2 regions of the Paenibacillus sp. N3/727 genome follow, and region 1 is predicted to be linked to the other one. Evidence: riboswitches for the same ligand, from Rfam matches in the RefSeq annotation. Region 1 holds a riboswitch; the other holds the start of a gene.
The links. Region 1 has a riboswitch for S-adenosylmethionine ahead of metA (homoserine O-acetyltransferase MetA). Riboswitches for the same ligand answer to the same signal wherever they lie in the genome.
Positions count from the first base shown of each region.

Region 2: it holds a riboswitch for S-adenosylmethionine, as region 1 does, so the genes downstream of both, MNQ98_RS25250 (methionine ABC transporter ATP-binding protein) here and metA (homoserine O-acetyltransferase MetA) in region 1, are expected to answer to the same signal.

Region 1 is NZ_CP093336.1:5,064,637-5,077,199, forward strand. Features, by position in the region: gene MNQ98_RS23545 (PLP-dependent transferase) at 1-476, opposite strand, end outside; gene metA (homoserine O-acetyltransferase MetA) at 514-1,431, opposite strand; SAM riboswitch class I at 1,556-1,687, opposite strand; gene corA (magnesium/cobalt transporter CorA) at 2,126-3,061, shown strand; gene MNQ98_RS23560 (HRDC domain-containing protein) at 3,115-4,122, opposite strand; gene MNQ98_RS23565 (DUF3055 domain-containing protein) at 4,365-4,667, shown strand; gene MNQ98_RS23570 (ABC transporter permease) at 5,133-7,064, opposite strand; gene MNQ98_RS23575 (ABC transporter ATP-binding protein) at 7,054-7,815, opposite strand; gene MNQ98_RS23580 (sensor histidine kinase) at 7,914-8,921, opposite strand; gene MNQ98_RS23585 (response regulator transcription factor) at 8,914-9,609, opposite strand; gene MNQ98_RS23590 (ROK family protein) at 10,400-11,284, opposite strand; gene MNQ98_RS23595 (5'-3' exonuclease) at 11,507-12,370, opposite strand.
Region 2 is NZ_CP093336.1:5,418,925-5,431,487, forward strand. Features, by position in the region: gene MNQ98_RS25225 (NAD(P)/FAD-dependent oxidoreductase) at 38-1,189, opposite strand; gene MNQ98_RS25230 (methyltransferase domain-containing protein) at 1,299-2,018, opposite strand; gene MNQ98_RS25235 (type III polyketide synthase) at 2,005-3,162, opposite strand; gene MNQ98_RS25240 (MetQ/NlpA family ABC transporter substrate-binding protein) at 3,326-4,141, opposite strand; gene MNQ98_RS25245 (methionine ABC transporter permease) at 4,220-4,888, opposite strand; gene MNQ98_RS25250 (methionine ABC transporter ATP-binding protein) at 4,888-5,904, opposite strand; SAM riboswitch class I at 6,012-6,157, opposite strand; gene MNQ98_RS25255 (Cthe_2314 family HEPN domain-containing protein) at 6,256-6,990, opposite strand; gene MNQ98_RS25260 (UbiD family decarboxylase) at 7,033-8,811, opposite strand; gene MNQ98_RS25265 (COX15/CtaA family protein) at 8,890-9,858, opposite strand; gene MNQ98_RS25270 (thioredoxin family protein) at 10,048-10,392, opposite strand; gene MNQ98_RS25275 (DUF2515 family protein) at 10,514-11,872, shown strand; gene MNQ98_RS25280 (LolA family protein) at 12,027-12,563, opposite strand, start outside.

The DNA of each region.
Region 1 (12,563 bases):
TCAATATCTGTTATCATCATCAGCGGGTTCGTTGGCGTCTCGATAATGACCGCTTTTGTGTTCGGTTTTCTAGACTGCTCTAGCGCGTCCATATCATTCGTATCGACATAAGTTGCGCTTACTCCATACCTGGACAATATTTTTTCGATCAGACGGTAAGTGCCTCCGTATAAATCCAGTGATACGATGAGATGATCACCCTGTCCGAAGAGGGCGAACACAGTCTGTAATGCCGCCATCCCAGAACTGCAGGCAAACCCGGCATCCCCTGATTCCAATGCAGCCGCCGCTTCCTCCAGAACCTGTCTTGTCGGACTTTTCGTACGGGAATAATCGAAGCCTGTGCTTTGACCCAACTTCGGGTGACGAAATGCTGTAGCTTGATAGATCGGAAAATTAATGGCTCCCGTCACCGGCTCCTCTACTGAACCAATTTGAGCCAGCCTGCTTTCAATTCTCAGTTGCTTCTTCTCCATGTTCGCTCCTCCTTTTAACATTACTTTTCTTTTCTCTCTAGATTTGCGGTCCAATATCATAAGGCGTTTCTTGATATACATAGTAATTCAGCCAATTAGAGAATAATAAATTCGCATGGGCTCTCCAAACGGACGGTGGTTTTATAGTCGGGTCATCCTTCGGGTAATAATGGCGTGGAAGTGCAACGTCCAATCCTTTGGCAGCATCCCGTTCATATTCCCACCGAAGCGAATCAGAATCATACTCCGAGTGCCCTGTTACAAACACCTGTCTACCGTCCTTTGAGGCTACCAGATAAATCCCAGCCTCCTCGGATTCAGACAAAATTTCAAGTTGAACCGATTGTTCAACATCTTCCCGGCGCACTTCGGTATGCCTGGAATGAGGGGCATAGAATACCTCATCAAAGCCCCGAAGAAGTTTTACCGTCGGTTCGTTTACGGTGTGGGAGAACACACCGAAGCATTTTTCGGAAAGACTATATTTCGGTACACCATAATGATAGTAAAGACCCGCCTGGGAAGCCCAACATATGTGAAGGGTCGAGGTTACATTCCTCTTACTCCATTCAAAAATCTCTGTGAGCTCATTCCAATAGTTCACTTCTTCAAAATGAAGCTGCTCGACAGGCGCACCCGTAATGATCATGCCGTCAAAGCGGCGATGCTTTACTTCCTCAAATGTTTTATAGAACGACTCCAAATGCTCTGCCGGGGTATTTTTAGAAGTATGAGATCCCGGATGAAGCAGGACAACATCCACCTGAAGCGGTGAATTACCGATCAGGCGAAGCAGCTGTGTCTCCGTCGTTTCCTTGGTCGGCATCAAATTCAGAATGGCAATCCGCAGCGGGCGGATATCTTGATGAAACGCATGGCTTTCATCCATTACAAAAATGTTCTCCCCAGCAAGAACTTCCTTTGCAGGCAGTGTGTCTGGAATTTTGATCGGCATAATTACTCCTCCTTCGGGTTAATAAATAGTTGATTACAAAAAGTCAGAGAAGGCCAAAGTAATGCAAAAATGACCTATCTCTAATGAGAAAGGTCATATGTACGTATACGTAAACTATGCGCCTCTCTCATCTGTCAGAATTTCGCGGTCCTTAACATTAAGGCCGCGTACATCCTGCAAGAATTAGCACCGTGCGATATTGCCGCCGGTTGCCGGGTTTCATAGGGCTAGTCCCTCCACCTGCTCTTGATAAGATTTAGCTGTATGAAGTTGTCATCTGTTAATACTGATTATTACTTTAAATCAAGAACATTTTTTCGTCAAGAAGCTTTGAGCTAAAAAAATGTAACATCTCACCTCCTTCTTCCATACCCTGTACAAGGAAGTATCTTACGCTTAATTCCACCTTGAAAGGTAATAACCCCAGCGTTATACTAGACAAGTGCTAATTAACCATATGAAAGAGGTGACATGGAAGATGGACGGTGACCCGAGCCATAAGCTGGATGTGAGTGACGAAAAACCGCATAGGACCAAGATCAGCTCACCGGTGGCGGGCAGCGTTATTTTTCATGCGCTCTTATAGAAGCCTTTATGCCGAATTATTCAGAACACCTGCCGGTATGCCGGTAAGCTGATACCCTATGCCTTTATTCGAGTATGCGCAAGCAGTGAATTAAAGGAGTGATATCAGATGAAAATCCGGTTGGTGAATTCGGGTGTTTTTACCCCCATCGACGACATTGAAACGACACTTACAGCCCCGGCTGACGGGTTTTACTGGATCGATGCCGATGTGGAAGACTTGGCGGAACTCCAGCCCATGTTCTCTCTGCACGACCTAGCAGTTGAAGACTCCCAGAGTGAAGAAGAGCAACGCCCAAAGATTGAAATATACGAAAACCACTATTTTATCGTAGTGAACAGCATCCGCTTTGACGATGAGGAGATTTTCCTCCGGGCCCTGAACATTTTTCTGGGAAGACATTTTATCATTACTGTAACCAAGCAGAAAATTCATGAGCTCCGGGCTGTGAAGCCCCTTCTGTGGGAAGACGAAGCAAACTCACCGGACCGGTTCCTATACATTTTGATTGACCTGGTCACAGACAACTACTTTACGGTTGGCGACCGGATTGAGGCACGTATCGATCAGCTTGAAGAAGACATATTGATGCATACCAAGAAATCACATTTGAATGAAATTATCGGTTTGCGAAGCGAGATTTTGTGGCTAAAAAAAGTACTTGGACCCCAGAAGGAAGTCATCAACACGCTGAACAAAAAAGACCTGCGCCTGATCGATGATCAATTACAAAAGTACTTCAGCGATATTTACGAGAATGCTGTGAAAATATCCGAGACGTTTGAAACCTACCGCGATCTGATGAGTAACCTTCGAGAAGCTTACCAGTCCAGTATCGCGAACCGGGCGAACGAAATTATGAGAGTTTTTACTGCCATGACCACCATCTTCATGCCGCTTACCGTAATTACTGGAATATACGGCATGAACTTTGACAATATGCCTGAATTACACTGGAAGTATTCGTACTTTGCCGTTCTCGGACTTATGATCTTTCTCGGGTCAGGCATGTACTATCTGTTCCGCAAAAAAGAATGGTTATGAAACGTAGGAAACGGGTGTCCTTCACTTATAGAAGGCACCCGTTTTGTCATAGTCTACACGGCGTCGCGCTTCTCAAAATGCTGCCGACGGAACCGGATCCGGATTAGGCGAAGACGCTCGTACCGCTGCTCCATACCGCCCTCCGCTGCTGGTTCCTGACCATATACACGCTGCATTACCGGTTTAAGAAAAGTATCTCCCAGCTCCTCAAAAGCTTTCCAGATGGCCGACTGTTCCGTATCCGGCATGCTCTCAAGCTCCATACGGATAAGAAGTTCAGTATCGTATCCTTCCTTCTCTAGCCCTTCCAAATGTTCGACCAAATCTCTGCGCGACATTTCCGTATTCTGACTCAGTTGATCCAGTGTCAAGCCATCCGCTATGCCCATCAGCATCGTCCGGCTCATACGATAGTTCTCCAGCTCCTGCTTATACTTATGCTCTTTCTGCTTATAGAGCCAAGACAAAAATTCCTCCTCCTTCAGTTGACGAAATACCCAATCTAGCGGAAACGCTGTCGTTCTTTCCAACTTGGATGTCATTTCTATCCAGTCGGCACCATGCTCAGCAGCCTTATTTGACCCGATCCCCGGCAGCTGAAGCAGCTCTTCCTCTGTCTGAGGCATAAAGGCGCTAATGAGGCGAAGCACGCGGTTACTCGCTATAAAATAAGGGGCTTTACGTCCAGCGGCCGCTTTCCTTCGGCGCCAGGCACACAGCTCTGTATACAGCTCCTCCGATCCGTACAGCTCACTGTAGCATTGGAGCTTCAGGGCCGCGTGATTCTTCCCTTTGGAATCTTCCGGCTCATGAAATATCCCTTCGATCACCGGCCGGTAACCTTCACTTAGTTTCATAGCAAGGCGGTGACGGTATACACACAACAGCTCCTGCCATGAGCTTCCCTCATACCAATCATCATCCTGCGCATATCCATCCGGCTCGATATCTCGCCAACCCAATCGCCACATTCCTTCCTCTTCCCCAACCCACACTTGTGCGCTATTCTCATCACTCGCCCCATCATTTCTAGACATCTGATTCATAAAAACAATCTGCACATCCATTAACCTCCTGTCATTTATTTTGTATCAGTACAACGCAAAAAAAGCACCTTTCCCGCCGTAGCGTCAGAAAGGTGCTTCCCTCGTTTAAAACATCCGTTATACTGTTTACCCATCATGATACCATAATTTGTAACAACGTCAATGGGGATGTTATAAAATCAAAATGTTATATAGGTTGTCTCAACTTTTCTTGTATAATGGACAACAAACATCCTTGGAAGGAGTGAATTGCCGATATGACCGGGGAATCGCAGCAGCTTGATTTTTTATCAGATAGTACTGAGTCCACATCTACCCGTTTCGTCACGTTCATCGGCCCATCACTCAAACGTTTCGATCTGGCCGTTACGACCACGAACCATTTCTATGGGAAGAAGTTAGTTACCGACCTGCAGTTCGGAAGAACTGCTATTCTTGCTGCCGATGATCTAGAGCAGGAAGGGTACCTCGAGCGTACGTTTAGTCTGGAACGGGACCAGGCAGAAGATTTGCGTGAATTTCTGACGCTGGTGCTGGGAGATGCTCATTTTACTGATTAACTGGGGTGTTCCAAAAGGCCCAATGGCCTGGGATGCCTCCCTCGTTTGTTTGTAAGACGCTACGCGTACGAATCATTCCTACAACCGCTCTTGCCCCTGAATTTCTTGATTTATTTCTTAGCGGAAGAAATTCGGGGACAAAATGTTGTATGTTATACAACTTTGGAGCAGCAGAAGCCTGAACTACTGAAATTGTTGTAGATTCTACAACAATTTCTCCTAAGGAAGGGGGAAATCAATGATTCCTCATCCCAATTGTTGTATTTCATGCAACAATTCGTCCTTCGTCGCTGTATCCCGGAATAAAGTTGCATTTTATACAAAATTACTGAATTTCGCACCGCACGCAGCTCCCAGCGAGAAAGTACGGCGCCTGCATGCCGGTGATCAACCACACTGTTGGATTATGAGTAGTCACAAACACACGTAGAGGTTCATTCAAATAGTAGATCTAACAATTATAAATCACAGGGCCTCTTTAATAACTTTTTTGTAAAAGAGCACGGACAAGAATCCAAAGATAGAATACAATGCCGTGTACAACAGCATAACCATGATCATTGGTGCATATAGCTCCGTCCCGAAGAAGAACCACCCGGATTGGACAGCAAAGTAGCCATGAAATAATCCTACAATAAGAGGAATACCAAAATTGAAGAGCTGTTTGGCCTGAATACCCCGTAGTATATTTCCTTGCGTAAATCCAAGCTTTCTTAAGATCGTGTAATTGCCTCTTTCCTCTTCAGCTTCATCCATTTGCTTAAAGTAAAGGATACATCCGGATGTAATGAGGAACGTAAGACCCAAGAACCCGACAACAAACATGACCAATCCCATATTCGATTTTTGCTCTGTGCTGAGATCAATCTGCGACATCGCTTTTCCGTCAAAATTCAATTCCTGAAAAATCTCGTCCGCTTGCTCAATCTTGGTTTCATCCTGAATATCAATACCGAAATACTCGGAATATTCTCTCTGAAGTTCAGGATTCTTATCCTGATCCAGCTGTTGGTAGACCGAATCCTCCACAATCGCTGAAGGTAATCCGAGGCTAAAATTCCAGGACAATATTGCTTTCTTATCGGTTCTAATTAATCTTTGTTCAATCGAGCTGGTGTTGCCATGTAAAGTAATGTTTCCTGATTCTTTTAATCCAACAAACTTATCAATTGCATCACTGGTACCGGCAAAAAGCGTCTCTTTCGGAGTTAGGTCCATTCCCTCTACCTGTTTTTCACTTACTACGGCAAGGGGCATGCTTTCGGCGTCCTTTCCCTCAGCCTCAGATCCTAAAATTTGAGACACATCTACATTCACATACACAACGTTTCTATGAACCTCATCGTAAGCAATATTTTGAGCTGACAAAACTTCTGTAAATTGTTTTTTGTGTTCCGGGCTAGTGACGGTGAAATCGTTAGGTATGCTTTGTTCCGCTGATTTTTCGGCCGAGTAGTAAGAAATATAACTTAGTGACAGCAGTCCTATCGCCAAAGCGGAGACCGTTGTAATAACGGTCAGCAATAAAGCATTCGACTTCATGCGGAACATAATCGATGAGAGGGACAGCACCTCATTCAGTGACAAATACCCGTCCTTGCTTTTACGAATCATATTAAAAATGAAGCTGACTGAACCTTTGTAGAACAAATATGTCCCGATAATAACCGAACCCAAAATCAAAATCATCGTCATAAACAATTCATTTATTTGTGTTAGTCTACCGCTGAACATATCCGTCGATAGATAGTAACCATAAAGGATTAACCCGATTCCTGCCAGCCCCATCAACATCTCGAACATGGACATTTTTTTCACTTTTTCCTGAGTGGTCGAAACGGCACGGAACAAGGATAAAATGCTCTGTCTTTTAATGAACGTATAATTCATGATCATGATGAGAATGTAAACCGCGGCAAACACAATAACCGTTTGGATTAACGCTTCCGTTGAAAACCTTAAGGTAGCTTCTGACTCTACATCTGTTACTTTGAACAAAACCATAAGAATAAGCCGTGAAGCCGAGAACCCTGCAAAAATACCGATCAGCATAGATCCGAAATAGAGCATTAAGTTCTCCAAAGTGAGAATCTTGAATATTTTCCCTTTGGTCATCCCGATTAATTGAAACAGCCCAATTTCTTTACTTCTGCGTTTGATGAAAATGTTGTTTGCATACAGAAGAAAAATCGCAACAATCGCAACGAGCAGGACCGAGGCAGCTTTTAAAGCTGCGGCGCCTTTCATCGATCCTTTCAATTCTTCCATCGCCGGATCATACTGCAGAGTGACAAAGGCAAAGTACAGCGCCACACTAAAAATCAGGGCAAACACATAGAGAAAATAATTTTTTATGTTCTTTTTCAGATTTCTGTAGATGAGAGAGTTAATGCTCATTTTGAACACCACCCAGAACACCTTGTGTTTTTATAATGTCATTGAAAAAGGCTTGTCTTGACTCCTCACCTTTGTTCAGCTGTGTGTAAATCTGTCCGTCTTTAATAAAAACAACTCTGCTGCAATAGCTGGCAGCCACCGGATCATGGGTAACCATAATAATCGTCGCCGCAAGCTTCTGATTTAATTGGCTCAGCTTATTCAATAAATCGGAAGCTGATTTAGAGTCCAGCGCACCTGTCGGCTCATCTGCAAATATAATGCTTGGTTCATGAATAAAGGCACGAGCCGCGGATGTCCGCTGCTTCTGACCCCCTGATATTTCATTGGGATACTTGTCTTTGAGTTCAAAAATACCAAGCTCCGTTGCTACCGTTTTAAATTTTTGATCCGCATCTTTTTTGGATACGTTTTTGATGGATAACGGCAGCAGCACGTTCTCTTTGACAGTCAAGGTATCCAGCAGGTTATATTCCTGAAAAATAAAGCCCAAATGGTGCTTTCTAAATTCAGCCAGCTGCTTTTCTTTCATGCCCGTAAATTCTTTTCCCTCGATTTTAATGGTTCCCTGACTAACTTTATCAATAGACGAAAGTACATTAAGCAGCGTTGTTTTACCCGATCCGGAGGCCCCCATAATACTCACGAACTCGCCTTTTTCTACGCTAATGTCGATGCCTTTCAGCACTTCTTGCTTGTTTAGCTTGTTGCCATAACTTTTATAAATTTTATTAGATTCTAGGATCACCAATTTCACTCACTCCTTTTTTCTTACTTTCATCATAAAACAGCTCTCTGAACAAATCCTTCGATTCTCCGAACAAATCATAAAAGCATGTGACAATCCTGTCACATGCTTGTGATACTCACAAATGCATTCTTTTGGGGAAACGTTAACGTAAATGTTGTGCCAACCCCTAGCTCAGAAGACACATCTATATGAATGAATAAAGAGTTTGCCACCTTCTGTGTTAAATATAGTCCCATACCGGTCGCGGCAGTATCCTGATGCTGGGTTGTCGATGTAAAACCTTTATCAAATATGCGAGGTTGATCTTTCGGATCAATACCACGGCCAAAATCCTTAATCACAAGCTTGGCTTGACCGTCGTCGTCATAATTACTTTCAATGATAATGTCGGAGATTTCGCTGTATTTAACAGCGTTCGTTAACAGCTGCCTGATTATAAAACCAAGCCATTTGGCATCCGTCAGCACTTCAGCTACCTGAAGGGTAACGTCGAAGCCTATTCCTTTTTGCATACACCAAATTTTCAGTTCTTTAATTTCTTTGAAAATGATTGGCTCTAATGCAGCTTGCTCGATATACAAATCATTTTTAATAAAAGGTATGCGCTTTTGGTGCAGCTGCTGATCAAGCAGCAGGTGAATACGCAGCCACTCATACATCAATTGTCCTTTTAAAGTTTCATCATTTGAGCGTTCAATCATTAGCTGCATCGTTGTGAGCGGGGTTTTTACTTCATGAATCCAGGACAACAATTCGTCTTTCTCCTGCTCCACTTCGATCAGGCGCTGGGAAAGTTCGTTTCGGTATAGCTCGTTCTGAGCAATAACACTCTCTTCCACAATTTTTTCAAACGGGCTCTCTGCTTCTGCAAGCGCCGAGAACCCATTCGATTGATCCCATACTTCAATACTTTTATAAAATTTGGTTTCTTTATGATACCTTATAAGGAAAAAACCTATGAAAATAAGTGTGGACAAAAACACTATATATAGGATAGGCATAAAGGGAATTGAAGAATCGACGAAAGAAACAAAAAGAACAAGCAGCTGTAGAAACAGAAATAATATAATCCAGCTTCGTCTCTCCACAACATACTTTTTAACCATACGAGTTTGCCTCTTCCGTAGCCATATACCCTTGTCCAACCTTCGTTTCAATGTAAGGGTCGAGTGTGATATTTTCCAGCTTTTTGCGCAAACGGTTAACGTTGACTGTTAGCGTATTATCGCTTACAAAATGCTCATTGTCCCACAAACTTTTAATAATATCTTCCCGGCTGACAATCTGATTTTTTCGCTCAATGAGCACTTTCAGTATAAACATTTCATTTTTCGTCAGTTCAATGGAGCCCTTCTCATTGGTGATGGTATTTTTTACGTATTCCACTGTTGCACCCCGCCAGGATCTGAGCTCGATTCGCTCGGTATTATAATTATATACGCGGCGAAGAATGGCTTGAATCTTCGCGATTAGTACGTCAAAGTGAAATGGTTTTTGAACAAAATCATCAGCGCCTAGCTGCATAGACATAACCATATCGGTAGGATGATCTCGTGACGATAAAAAAATGATCGGTACGTTGGAATGGGAACGAATCATTCGGCACCAATGAAAGCCATCAAATTTCGGCAGTTGGATATCTATGATAACTAGATCCGGCTTAATCGCGGTAAACTCATGCACGACATTGCTGAAATCATGGATTCCATGCACTTCATAAGACCACTGTGATAGCCTTTCTTTAATCTCCTTAAACAAGGTCATGTTGTCCTCAATTAACATAATTTTAAACATTGTAGTCACCACACTTTTTCTCGGCATTCTTTTAACAAGTGTATAGTATAAGCTTTCTGGATGCTATAGATTTAAACAGGTGATGTCTTTAGAGACGCTGCGAGTACGAATCGTTCCTACGATCGCTCTTGCCCCCAAATTTCTGAATTGTTCCTTAGCGGAAGAAATTCGGGGACAAAGGCGAACGCTACCGCTTCTCCGAAATCGCTTCGTCCTCTCCGCTACATTGAGCGTGTTCATCATTACAAACTTAATCCTTTAAGTAAAGTGATCTATAAGAAGAAGCATACTCTTTTCAAAGAGTATCCTCTACACCAGTGTATCTATTGGCACGCTGCGAGGTCGGACGTTGTTCCCATCGCTGTTGTCTCCAGATTATTCTGAATTGTTTTTTATCGGTAACAATCCAGAGGTACACGCTCTCGATGCTAGTTTTCCTACGGAAAGCTTTTAGGCGATCGCTATCGCTTGTCCACAATCGTCTGTCCTCTCCGCTGCTTCGTGCGTATTCATCATTACAAACCTCTATGTAGGGTAATCCATGGGATGCACTCTCATTTCTATCCTATACGACTTCACCTTCTAACCTCTATAACACTGCAAGGTCAGTCGTTGTTCCCATCGCTGTTGTCTCCGGATTGTTCTGAATTACTTTTTAACTGTATCAATCCAGAGATAGCATGCGCTTTCGATGCTATCACCCAACCCAAACAAAGCCGCCTGAGGATCAATCCTCAAGGCGGCCTATAAATTACTTATGCGACAGTATCCTCTGCCTTACTCTCAAAAATTACTTCGAAGCCTCGTCTACAGCCAGCTTGGCCAGCGCTAATGCGCCACACAGACCTGCGTTGTCACCCAACTGCGGTGGTACGATAAACTGGGCAATGTCCTGGTTCAGGCTTGGATGCGAAACGTAGCCCGCCAGCATTTCCTGCAGCTTCTTATGGATCAGTGGGAACAGTTGCTGCTGCTTCATAACCCCTCCGCCCATCACAATTCTTTCAGGTGAAAGGATCAGCACATAGTTCATCAATGCCTGTGCAAGATAATAAGCTTCCATCTCCCAAGCCGGATGATCCGGTGTCAACTCAGCTCCTGCAACCCCCCAGCGTCTGCCAAGGGATGGGCCTGCAGCCAGACCTTCCAGGCAATCACTATGATAAGGGCAAGTACCTTCGTACTTGTCATCTGGATGACGGCGTACAATGATATGACCCATTTCAGGGTGAGATAAACCATGAATCAGCTTTCCATCCACAACCGCTCCGGCACCAACACCGGTTCCAATCGTGATGTACAAACAGCTGTTAAGACCTTGAGCCGCTCCCCAGGTATGTTCTCCAAGCGCTGCACCATTTACATCCGTATCAAAACCGATCGGTACGTTGAAACGCTCCTCCAGCGCTTTCACAACATTGAAATTGCTCCAGTGCGGCTTCGGCGTTGTTGTTATAGAGCCATATGTAGGGCTTCCTTTTACCGGATCGATCGGTCCAAAAAAGCCTGCACCGATGGCTTCCACCCCTTTGTCTGCAAAAAACGAAAACACTTGCGCCATCGTTTCTTCCGGCGTTGTGGTCGGGAAGCTCGTACGTTCGATAACCGTACCATCCTCCTTACCGATTCCGCATACAAATTTTGTGCCGCCAGCTTCAATTGCTCCAAGTATCATGTGAGTTCATCCTCTCCAAGGTGTATGATGTCATATTCATTATGTTTTTTCGATTCGTTCTGGGTTGGTCGCCCGTTACCTACAGCATGATAAATTTCTACCAGCGTTTTACCACGGAATACAGCAAGGTGCATCCATCGGCCGCTGCTGTTCCCAGTATAAATGTAATTATACTGGAACACAGTGATGTTTTACAGACAGCCACAAGGCATCATCTATCGATCATGGCACCAGTGCAACTCCCATCAGATGACTTAAGCTCTTCATTTCGAGCTCCTCAAGCTTGGGCAGGACACGCTCATCGTCTATCTCAAGAAGGCACAAGTCCAGATCGCAATCCACAGGTACTTCACAATGAATAGCTGCGAGAGATCTAGATAGGTGCAGCATTTCAAGATCCGCTTCAATTTTACCCCGAACACTCTTCGTAAGAGAATCCATATTTGCGAGTATACCTTCGATCGTTTCGTATTCCTGAATCAGCTTCATGGCCGTTTTCTCACCGATTCCACGCACACCCGGATAGTTATCACTCGTATCGCCCATTAGACCTTTGACATCAATAACCTGACGTGGGGAAAGCCCTTTTTCCTGGTACAGCGTCTCCGGGGTGTATACCAAATAATTGCCGTGTCCTTTTTTCATAATGATGACCGAAGTCCGTTCATCTACAAGCTGAAGCAGATCATGGTCGCCTGATAATACCATAACATTCATATCACTGCCGAAACGACAAGCCAGTGTCCCGATACAGTCATCGGCCTCAAAGCCCTCAACGCCAAGGTTCGGAATGCCAAGGCAATCTGTGACTTCACGAATAAGGGAGAACTGGGGAATCAGATCCTCTGGCGCTTCAGGCCGATTGCCTTTATAAGCTGCAAACTGGTCGCTGCGGAACGTTTTTGCAGCCATATCCCAGCAGCAGGCCACGTGTGTTGGTTGAAATGTGTCAATAGCGTCCCACAAATAGCGAAGGAATCCGTAAATAGCATTTGTAGGAACCCCTGCCTTGGTTCGGCGGATATAACCACTAGTAGCCGTAGCATAGTAAGCTCGGAACAATAAGGCCATACCATCGACGAGCATCAGAGAAGGTTGCTTCGTTGTGTTCACTGTAATAAATCGCTCCTTGCTAATATGTTCAAAATCTTGTTATATCATAATCTCAATATGTCATTATACCATATCTGCCTATTTCGTAGTGTCCCGCAAATCATATAATATTTCCATTTAAAAACCTGTTCGCTATATAAGTTGAACTAAAACTTCTTAGCCTGAG
Region 2 (12,563 bases), 350 kb from region 1:
GGTTTTTTTGTACATTTATCATATACTATGAACGAATTCAGCGGGATAATCCTGCCTCCGATAATCGTGTAGCCTTCACTACATAAGACGCTAAGCCCGGAAACATGCGCGCCATCCCCGGATATAAACGATTTGTCTTCGCAAAAGCTAACTTCTGGATGTTTCGTGCTCTCCTGAGCAGCTTCGTAAACTCGCCGTTGGCTTCCTTTATATACTGGCTTTGCCATTCGGTGTACGTTATCTCATCCCGTAAATACAGATCCGTCAGATTTGAACACAGCATAGAAGATCGTAGTGCTACGGACATTCCGTCTCCGCATAGAGGTGGGATCATTAACAGGGCGTCCCCCACATGTGGAAATGTGGACCAAGGCTCAGGTATTTCAGACAGCCTGACGGGCGCAATCGATACCTGGGTTCCTTGGACGGGTACAGCCTGCTCCAGTCTTGAAGCCAGCTTCGGATTGGTACGGGAGGCTGCTTGCAATATATCCTGTACGGATTTACCGTTCGACTGAACGACATCAAGTGTAAGTAAAGCCGCCACATTAACCATTCCATTTTGTATTGGAGAGATTCCTGTGTAACCACCTTCACAAAAATAAAGCTCAACCTGTGACTCTGCGTTAATCCCGGTGTAATGCGATTTTAGCCCAACATATATGATTTCATCCCGATGTGCTACATCTGTATTCGCAACACACTTGGGTTTGCGGGTCCCGTATGCTCCAATGATAGCCTTGGCATAATAGCAAATGGTGTCATTACCTTGCTTTGTTTCAACCTTGTATCGGTTGTTATCTAGCTGGTCAATACCAGTAACGGTTGTTTGGGTTATAATTTCAGCCCCGACAGATAACGCTTTCTGATGAAGCAGGCGATCAAGCTCATACCGGCTTATTCCCCAGGCGCTTCCAGGAAGCGGTGCCTCTATTTCACCACCGTGAGGCATAAAGATGCGTGCCTTATTCATCGTGCTCGGCTTCACCTGATGCTGCAGCAGATCAACACCCAGAAATTCCAGCATTTCTTGGGTTTCTGGGGACATAAATTCACCGCACGTTTTATGCCTTGGAAACGGCTGGCGATCCAGCAAAAGTGTGTCATGTCCCCGCTCTGCAAGCTGCATCGCTGTACTGCTGCCTGCAATCCCGGCTCCAATCACTATGACATCCACTTGCTTATCCATGGGACAGCTCCTTCCTTTGAGAGTTGTTTAAAAAGCTAATTTTTGATCACGAAGTGAAACAGGAAGTGGAATCGACGTCGAATCTTGACCACACACTTGTCCATTCGTTTCAAGTTCGCTTATGAGGTATCACGACGGCATAACGAAACAGAGGTTTCCAGGCATAGGTCATCGAATCATGATTCAATTTTCTCTTCAGGTCCTTCCAGTCCGCCCCGGTAAATCCTTTGGCAACAGACAATGGACCATCATGCCGGATATAACGATTACGAGATATAATGCGCGTAGTAATCCATACGGCTGTATATGAGACCGCATGGCGGTGAATATCATTAATTACAACACCGTATCTGGAAGCTTTCAGCATATGAGATACGATATCAATCAATTCTTCGCCATCAAAATGATGAACAAATTGCGAACCGGTTACAATATCGGCAAATGCCTCCGGTATTTGCCGGATATCTGCCTGTTTAACCTGTATACGCGGTTCATTTTGAAAAAGAGACCTGGCTTCCTCGCACGCTTCTTCTGTCAGATCCACCAGCGTGATATTGAGATGTATTCCTTTATCGTCCGCCCATTGAAGCAGCTTGCGATTGACGTCTCCCGAACCAGCACCCACGTCAAGGATGGTCAGAGACTCAGGTCTTCCTATGTCATTCCACAATTTCTCGATCCCGTACCTCGTTGGCCCAGGTGCAGCAAATATTTTGTTCAGACGTCTTAAATGTTTAAGCGCCTCAATCAGTTCTTCGCCTCCGGTCGAAAAATCATCCATCAATTCGTCTTCCTGTGCCCGTTTCGTTAAATTTCTAAAGATAGGCATGGTCATGCTCTGTGAGTAAAGAGACATAAGATGGGACATACCTGAATCGCATAAGTTCTGCCGTCAGCCCTGGTCCAAAGGCCATCGCGACTCCTTCTTTGGCCGTGCTATCCACGGATTGGAGCTCGCTGCGCATGGCGTCGAGAACAAACATAATCGTTACAGAGGATAAATTCCCTGCATTTCTGAGAATTTCCCTGCTGAATTTGGTCTGCTCATCGCGCAAGTTCAGTACATTTTGTACAGAATCGACAATTCCACGACCTCCAGGATGAATGGCCCATAGATCTGGCAGATTGTCCCCCGCAAGTAATAATTCCAATTCCGGTACAAGATGTGTACCTAACAGTTTGGGTATACGCGGGGAGAGATAAAGATCAAACCCGGCATTACCAACTTCCCAGGTCATATCTTCCGTAGAATCAGGCAATAGAACCGAGTATCCTGTTCCAAGCTGCAAGTAATGAGTATGATGCTGCTCGGCATGGCCAATAACACACGACGAAGCCCCATCTCCAAAAAATGAAGCCGCGAATAATGCTTCTCTCTCCTTCACAGGCTGAAAATGTAAGGTACACAGCTCAACGCATACGACAAGAACTTGTGAGCCTGGCGCACTTTGTACGATATCCCTGGCCATTTGAATGGCTTTTAATCCTGCTGCACAGCCCTGAAAGATCAACGGAAGACGATTCACACGGGAAGACAGCCCTAAATGTCTTATCAGCATAACATCAAGACCTGGCACATATTGGCCGGTACAGCTAACCGAGATGAGATGAGTAATATTTCCAGGTTGGATATTGGCATCCTTTATTGCTTTTTCTGCAGCCGCTGTTGCTAAAGGCAATGCTTCTCTTCTATATGTATTCATTCGTTCTTCTGTTGTAGGAATGTTGGACCGATCACCAACAGGTAAGTATCGGCATTCTTCGGATGTACCTAAATAGTTCGGTTCACATGTATAACGAGTTTCCACTCCGCAGGATCTGAAAATCCTTCTGGCAAATCGGGCCAAGTCCGGTTGGTCATGCAAAGAAGTAGCCAAAAGCTCGGCTATAACGGATTGTGAAATCGAATGGATCGGCAGAGCCGTTCCGATGCCCAAAATAGAAACCTGGGAATTATTAGAGACAGGGTTCATTTTAGTACCTCCTGTTGGAAAAGTGTGATACACCATATGTTATGTCTCATGCACTCTGTTATTATTCCGTTATTCCAGTTCAAAAAAATCATAAAATAAAAGCAGGCTACCCAAAGATGGATGGCCTGCTTTTTCTTTTTAGAGGGGCATATCCTTTCCTTCCTTAAAAGGCAGGAATAGCTGCACCTTTATATTCTTTTTCAATAAATTCCTTCACATCGTCCGAGGTCAGTGCTTTAGCTAATTTCTGAATCGCTTCGGAGTCTTTATTGTCCGAGCGCGCTACAAGAATGTTCGCATAAGGATTATCCTTCTCTTCGATGAAGAGAGCATCCTTCGTAGGATCAAGATCTGCTTCGAGAGCATAGTTCGTGTTAATGATCGCCATGTCCATCTCGTCCAGCATACGTGGCAGCATAGCCGCTTCTACTTCTTGGATCTGCAGATTTTTAGGATTTTCTGTGATGTCTTTCGCTGTGGATTCCAGCTTATTCTCATCCTGCAGCTTGATCAGACCATTTTTGGCCAACAGCGTAAGTGCACGTCCGCCATTGGAAGGATCGTTCGGAATCGCAACCACAGCGCCATCCCTCAGCTCATCTACTGACTTGATCTTTTTGGAGTAAGCACCCAAAGGCTCAACATGAACATTTACTACGGATTCAAGATCCATACCACGTTTTTTCACTTCACTGTCCAGGTAAGGCTTATGCTGGAAGAAGTTAGCATCAAGTTGCTTCTGATCTACCTGCTGGTTCGGAAGCACATAATCCGTAAACTCCACAATTTCAAGCTTGACGCCTTCCTTCTCAAGTGCCGGCTTAATGTGCTCCAATATTTTGGAATGCGGCTCAGGTGAGGCACCAACTTTAATCGTCAGACCTTCCTTACCGCCATTTTCTGCGGACTTATCCCCACAAGCTCCTAATACCACTACCAGTGACAGACTGAGAAATCCCAATAACAACTTTTTCTTCATCTTATTCTCCCTCCAAATCATGAATTATAAATTATTTATATCTTGTCTTACTATCAGCCATATCATTAGGTTATTTCGTTATTTCCTTGTAAAATGCCGCACCAGACGATCCCCTGCCATCTGTAACAACTGTACGAGCAACACCATCAAGACGACAGCCACAATCATAACTTCGGTTTCATACCGGTGGTAACCATATTTAATGGCCAGGTCACCTAGACCGCCGCCGCCTACCTGTCCTGACATCGCCGTGTAGGAAACGAGCGTAACGATCGTAATCGTCATCGCCGCAAGCAGGCCCGGACGCGCCTCGGGCAGCAACACCCGCCAGATAACCTGACGTGTAGATGAGCCCATTGCATGTGCCGCTTCAATCACACCTTTATCTACTTCATTCAGTGAGGTTTCCACGAGTCGTGCGAAGAATGGAGCCGCTCCAATAACGAGCGGTGGAATCGTTCCGAGAACCCCATAGGATACACCTACAATTGATTTCGTAATCGGAATCATTGCGACAATCAATATAATAAATGGTACGGAACGAAGAACATTGACGATAAATGATAGGATGGAATATCCGAAGCGCACCCATCCTGATGAAGAACGTGCCGCCATATATAACAGCACACCGAGCGGCAGGCCGATTAGAATCGTAAACAAAGCCGATGAAGCCAGCATTCGGAGTGTATCCAGTGTTGCCGTGATGATCTCTTCCCAGTTCACCTCGGAAAAATCAAGTCCGAACATCAGTCCATCACCTCCACGTCAAGCCCTTGTTCCTGCAACTTCTGAATGGTCAGATCAATAGCCGGCATATCCCCTTCAAATCGGACGATCAACTGGCCATATGGCGTATGCTTGATCGTAGAAATGGTACCTTGCAAAATCGCAAAAGCTACCCCAGTTTCGCGCACCGTTTGAGAAAGAGTGGATTCGTATGTTTTCGAACCCAAAAAAGTGATTTTTGCTGCACGAGATGACTCGGTATGAGGAGCATGAATAGCGAGCCTCAATGCTTCTCCGCTATCCGTTTCATTTCGAATAAACTCCCTTGTCACTTCATGTTTAGGTTTCAGGAACACTTCCGTCACAGGCCCCTGCTCTACAATGCCACCTTGGTGAATCACCGCAACCCGGTCACAAATACTCTGGATAACGTGCATCTCGTGAGTAATAAGAACGATCGTTAAGTTAAAGTGCTGGTTAATATCCAACAGCAATCTGAGAATGGAATCGGTAGTCTGCGGATCCAACGCAGAGGTCGCTTCGTCACAGAGCAGCACTTCCGGATCGCTAGCCAGCGCCCTTGCAATACCGACTCTCTGTTTCTGTCCCCCGGATAACTGCGAAGGGAATTTGTTCCGGTGAGCTTCCAGCCCGACCAGAGCCAGCAGTTCACTCACTTTCCGTTCAATCTCTGACTTGGGTGTCTTGATTAAACGCAGCGGAAACGCAATATTATCAAATACAGTTGCTGAAGAGAGAAGATTAAAATGCTGAAATATCATTCCTATCTTGCGGCGCTCTCCTTGTAGCTGCTTATTGCCAAGACCCGTCAGGTTAACCCCGTTAACCCATACCTCACCGGAGGTTGGCCGTTCCAGCAAGTTAATACAACGTATCAGCGTGCTCTTGCCGGCACCAGAATGTCCGATCACTCCGAATATTTCACCTTTTTCAATCGACAGATTCAATTCGGACAAGGCTGTGGTCAACGTTCCGGCTTTTCCGTACTGCTTCGTCAATCGCTTAAGTTCGATCAATCCCAGTTCCTCCTATTCTTAATTTTTCACATCTTTTATCGAAAAATAAAAGAGCCCTCTCTTTGTAGAATCAAAAAGGGCTCTCTTTACGTAAAGACGAATGCCTTTTCTCATCTGTCAAAACTGCCATATTGTCCGCAGTTTTGAAGGAATTAGCACCATGACATTCCTTGCGCTTCAGCCAGGTTGGCTGTGCACTGGAATCGGTTGCTGGGCTTCATCGGGCCTGTCCCTCCGCCTCTCTCGATAAGAAAACATCGATATGAAATTATAATTTGATTTACTTAAAAAAACAGATCAAGGAATGCAATTGTTAGTATAGTTTCTTTTCACACGTTTGTCAAAAGGAATTTATAGGTTCATACGCTTAGAGCTAACGCCTTTTTCTGCCCAAAGATCGTTTGTGTAATGAAATGAGGCGGCCAGCGTTTTGCATACCATATCAAGTCCTTGATTCAAATCGTCTAGATGCTTATCCATATCTTCCAGCTCCACCCTATCGTTAAGTCCTTGGTGCCGCTGCCACAGATCATCCTGCATCTCAGAGTTCATGTAATGAATTTCCGCATTGCGTCGTTTACGAAGAACACTTAGGGATGACTTATAGTGGTTCTTAATACCTTCCAGCTTGTCCACCAATTCATCGTGATATTTTAAATACCTAAACTGGCGAAGCACTGTGAAATATGAAAAATGAGCCTTAACCTTGGACGTATGAAGATCATACAAATCATTCAGCACTGTCCCGAGTTTATCAAGAATGGAGAACACCCGGATAAATCCGTCCTTATAAAAATACACGTAACGAGCATATTCCCCTTGTTCCTGGATCGACATGTCATCAACGTACCCGGCCTTTACCGATTTACGGAAATGACATGCCGCGAACCAGCTCTGCTCCAGCTCATCCAATGATCCAATCAAGCCACGGATCCATATCTCAAGCTTGCGAAAGTCATGCGTTGGATCCTGATTTTTCTCAATCTCTCTTTGCAAAAGCTGGGTTGTCTTCAACATCGTTTCAATGGCGTCTTTAAGCAGACCCTCATTTTTTCGAGGCGGTTCCCCGAGCAAAATTCGAAGCATGGCTTTACCCCCTAAGAGTCAAGTTCTGGAACTTTGATATTTCTACACCGAGGTTTTTCCGAAATATTGATTCCATCGCTTGTCCACGGTTTCTACAATATCTTTCCGCGGGATCAACTCATCCGGATAGCCTGGCTTCATACGTGCATCAATGACGAGCGGGAGCTTGTAGGACAGGTGATGATCGCGAACCTCTGCAGTCGCAAAAATGTCGGTAGCCGGGTTGAAGCGGGTAAATACGGACCACAAGAAGGAAGTCTGCGTAGCAGACACCTCAGCAGCATCGTCCACCAATACAATCATCGGCCAAGCTGTGTTCCGACTGTCCATATGGTGCATCACCCGTTCAGCAAGACCAGGCTCCCTTTCGTATGATGAGCCCGAGACGACAAGACAACCCCCGCAATAGGGAATGACCTGATCGATCCCCGGAATATCCCCATCTACATAAGTGCGTGGAAGCTCACGAATCGGCTGGCCAATGCCCATCATAACAGCCTTGCTGCCGTGGTTCAGCTTCTCACCAGTATAATCCAGCGTATCATGAGATGTTTTATTAAATATGAACAAATCTGTGGTCGGATTAAATCGTTCCAATACGGCTTCAAGTGTTTCGGTAAAATCAGAAAGATCAAGCGGACGGTTCGTCAGCATGAGAAACTTGGTTAAAGAAAGCTGTCCTTCGCCCAAAATTCGAAAAGCCGATACCAACGCCTCCCGCGAATAGCTTTCACGGACAACAGCAGCCGTAAGGGCGTTAAAGCCTGTTTCTGCATATGTCCATAACGAACGTACTGAAGGCATGACCATCGGGAAAGCCGGCGAGAGCAGCTGCTGCAGGAAATTACCGAGATAATAATCCTCCTGTCGCGGTTTTCCTAAGATGGTAGCCGGGAAGATGGCGTCCTTTCGGCGCCACATATGCTTAACATGAAATACTGGGAAATCATGTGCTAACGAGTAGTAACCGTAATGATCGCCAAAAGGCCCCTCGAGCCTACGTTCATAAGGCGGAACAAGTCCTTGAATCGCAAATTCCACCTCAGCCGGAATCCGGTGGCCTCCAAGCGGATTATCCGTCATTGGAAGCTTTCCCCCAAGAATCAACGATGCCAGTAACAGTTCAGGTAAATGCTCTGGAACAGGAGCAATCGCTGAAGCAATTAGCGCTGGAGGGCCACCAATAAAGACAGAAACCGGCAGAGGCTGGTTCTGCTGTTCAGCTTCATAGTAATGGAAACCGCCGCCTTTATGAATCTGCCAATGGACTCCTGTCGTCTGGTCATCATAAAGCTGAATCCGGTACATGCCCAGATTATGATCTTTTGGATTCGAAGGGCTTTCCGTATACACCAGCGGCAAGGTGATGAAAGGCCCGCCATCCTCTTGCCAGCTGGTTACCTTCGGCAGATCCTTCAACGGATTTTCGGTAACCTTAACCGCCAGAACAGGCGCTTCCTGCTCAGGCACCGTTTTCATTCCTACCTTTAAAATGTCCTTAATAAGCCCCCGTTCATTCCACAACGCGGCCATTGTAGGAGGAAGTAGCGTTTCAGTAGCGCCGATAAGCGATTTTATCAGTTGTTCAGGCCGTGGGCCGAACGCCAGATCAACCCGTCTCGATGTACCAAACAGGTTGGTAGCCACAGGATACGGTGTCCCCTTTACATTGGTAAACAGAAGAGCTGGGCCGCCTTCTTCAATAACGCGGCGATGAATTTCTGCCAGCTCCAGATATGGATCGACTGGTGCTTCAATTACAGCCAGATCTTTTTCTTTTCCTAGCGTTTCTAGCCATTGGCGTACATTTTGATAAGTCACAGCTTCCCCCCTATACAACAAAATCCCCGAACAGCTTGCCCGTGGACTTTGTAGAAATGATTATGATAAATCAACGATTTATACTCTATTGTTGAAAGGGATTGACTCTTCACTAAGTGGTGCTTCAAGCTTGCTTAACTGCCATGCCCTTACACTTAAATAACATAAAACTCCAAATAATACAGAAATGAGCAACGTATGCCCCAAAGCTGCAAAAATATACAGTTCTTCATTATGCATCGTTGCCATCAGCAGTGGACCGCTCAGAACTTGCAGTAAACAGAGCGTCACTGCGGCGACTCCAAGCATTTGAATTTCACGGTTATCGCGGTTGCGCCAAAATGCAAAATGCCCCATGATCGCGACCACGATAAGCAGAAGTGCAGCTGCAACTCTATGCATAAATGCAATACCTACTCCACCGGACAGCTCCGGTATAATCTCGCCGTTGCACAGCGGCCACCCCGAACACCCTTCCCTCGAATCGGTGTGACTGACAAACGCACCGATGTACACGACGATATAGGAATATATCGTTGTAGCCCAGACCAAATTACGGAATGACTTGCTCACCCGAGGCAGCTGTTCGAGCCTACCAGACTCTTTGGTCTGCTCGATTCTGCGCATGCCTAGTGCAAGCATGACTGAGCTTGCGAACGCAATAAGGGAGAATCCGAAATGCAGCGCCATTACAGCTGCGGATTGCGGCTTCATAACAGCCATTGCACCCATAATAGCTTGAAGAATGACAAATATGGAGGTCAGGACCGCATATGTAACGAGGTCACGGCGCTCGCGCTTAAACTTCCAGAACGCAATCAAAGAAGCAAGAGCCGACAAGCCGGCCATTCCGCTGACAGCACGGTGGGAGTACTCTATCATGGATGACAATGTGTAAGCGGGAACAAATTTGCCGTTACACAAAGGCCACTCCTGTCCGCACCCCATGCCCGAGTCGGTTTTAGTCACAACCATACCGCCAAAGGTTGCGAGAAACATGACTAGACACGTCAAGTAACTGAGCCATTTTAATTGTTTATTATTCACGATTTCCACCTGCTACCGTATTCATAATAATGATAAATCCAACATTTCTTACTGTCTCTCATAACCACTAAATGCAAGTCCAACATATATTATAACTGATACACTAGCTTCGATCATAGACTGTTTGTTACAAAATGTTCAAAAACAAAACACCGTCGCCCGTATAAACGGGTCGGCGGTGTGATGTAATTACTTGTGGATTGTTCCGTATACCTCTAAAGCGCGATCTAGGAAAGTTTCAATTTCTTCCCGTGACTTGCGCAGCTTATTTACAAACCGGACCAGCTCACGACCATCTGTGTAGGCTACGAAGCTCGGGATGCCCATAATGTTTTGCTGCTGGCTTACGTCACCAACGGCTTCAACGTCAACTTCCAGCAGTGTTAGCCGGTCGGAATATTTACTCTCCACTTCCGGCATAAATGGATCAATAAATTTACAATCGACGCACCAGTCTGCCTTAAATACAGCAATCGTCAATCTAGGAGACTGAATCGATACCTGAAATTCAGCTTCTGAAGTAATCTTTTCCATAGGGATCTCCCCTTTCCGTCTGAATTGGTTCTCCCTAAGTGAAGCAAAATGTTGAGTGGAAGTCAAATTTTAAAGCCATACTGACAATAAGTTCAATGACATTTAGGAAAGAAGGTACCTTATGAGCCATTCCAAAGGTTTCAAGACCGGTCGCCAGTCCATCTGGTCACTGCTGTTTTCCGTCCCTCGTGCTGCTGCTGAAGCATTTGGTGGTTTAACCGCCGCTTGGATTGCGTCCAGTGAACTTCGGCGTTACCCTAAGGACCTAGCCTGGAATGAAGGCGCCGCCAGAAGTATTACATGTTTGCTAGATAAAACTGCCGAAGGCTGCCAGCGAGAACGCGCTGGTCAAACGATGAGGTTCGATCCCTTGCTCAGGGATTCAACCGCCGAAAATAACCTGGGTCAGCTTCCAGCACTAGACCATCTTCTCATCCAGCGTATTCATGAAGCTGTTACCGAAGCCAATAAGAGCAATATTACACGTACCCGGGCCTATCTCGAATTTTACGAGGACTATCCAGAGGTACATTGGGCTCTACTTGCCCACATGGTTTCCAGAAATGCCGGATGGAATATGTCCGACCTGCAGAGCGGTCTCATGTCCGATTTGACCGACAACCGATTCAAGAACCATCTGTATCGGTTTCTTGAACGTTGTAATGCCTTGATATTCCAAGACGCCTATCCGCAACTTTTACTCTATAAATTCAGTAAACAGAAGGAACAAAGCTACTTTCATCTTCTCCCTTATTTTCACGTTTCGGCATTCATGACTCCATTTTGGGAGCGGTTTTGGATCGATCGGAACAGCAGCCTGCTGACAGTCGCCTTGATCATCAATGAGCAAAATTATATAGAAGGACGCGTCGTCCGTCATCCATATTTCCGCAAAAATGTACTAGACGCCCCATCTTTTCGATTGCACGAGCTTGCGCGGTTGAATCAAATCATTTTTCCATTAGGCGATACCCGCTGCAGACATGATTTATTTAAACAATCCATCCTGCCTCTTCGGCCTTTAGTCGGATTGACCATAAAGCATTTTGACGATCCATCAACTCGGATCAAAGCTGGAAAATCGCTGTATGCCATGCTGTTTGGATATGAGGATATTTACCGCGGCGTATTCAAATATGTCCACTGCTCACCGCATTTGGGCTCACGCTCGGAATACTGGCCAGCCCTATTCACAACACAGCGCAATAAAACTATGAACTCACTTGTAGAAAGTAAAGAGCTCCTTCAATCAGAGTGGCTGACAAACGGCCATCAGCTATACAGCCCGCTCCTTGAAGATGTGTGGCATGATACGGAGTACGAGCCTATTCCCCGCTTTGATTGGTTTCAGGAACCTACCATGTTGCGTCATCTAAGCAAGCCTATTCGCCCTTTTCTGGTTGATATGACCCATGCCCACCGCACTGCGTTGGAGAGAACGGCATTTACTCATGATTTGAGCGGGCACTTGAATCCATAACATATTCAATCAAAGGAGTGATATAAAAAAACATAACAAGACTACTTCAAGAAAGGGGGTGTACCAAAAGGTCCATTGACCTGGGACACCTCTCTTTGCCTGTTGTAAGGCGCTACGTGTACACCCCACTGATGCAGTTCTCTCTTCTTCTTCTTTAGCTTTCTCTTCCGCTGCTCAGCACCATTTTATCTACTTTTTTGATTATTTCTTCCTTGGTGATATCCGGATGGTCAATCATAATGGAATAGCGTAGTTTTCCTTCGTCCCAGGTGAGTACGCGTAAGTCTTCCATATATTCACCCTGCATGCCTCGTACCGTTACATTTCCTTTAATCTTAGCTTCCTCTCCTTTAGGGATTTCAAAAATGCCCAGTGTCGATGAAGGGATATCCTGCTCGGTATAATAAACAGTTACTTCTGTTCTGTTCAGCTCGCCTTCATAGATGTTCCATTCCACTTTATCCATCTTCTCTTCGGAATCCTGGAATACAAGGAAAGGATGGCCCAGTGCTTCAACAGCCTCCGCCAGCGTTCCTGAATGGGTTGGGTATTCCGTATTCAATGCCTTGATTTCTACATCTTCAGGCAGGTCAAGCGTAAAGGTATTACTATCAAAACTTGGTGAATCATCCAGTGATGTGTAAGTCACTTCAGAACGGATATCGCCTGAGATAGAATTTGATTTAACCAG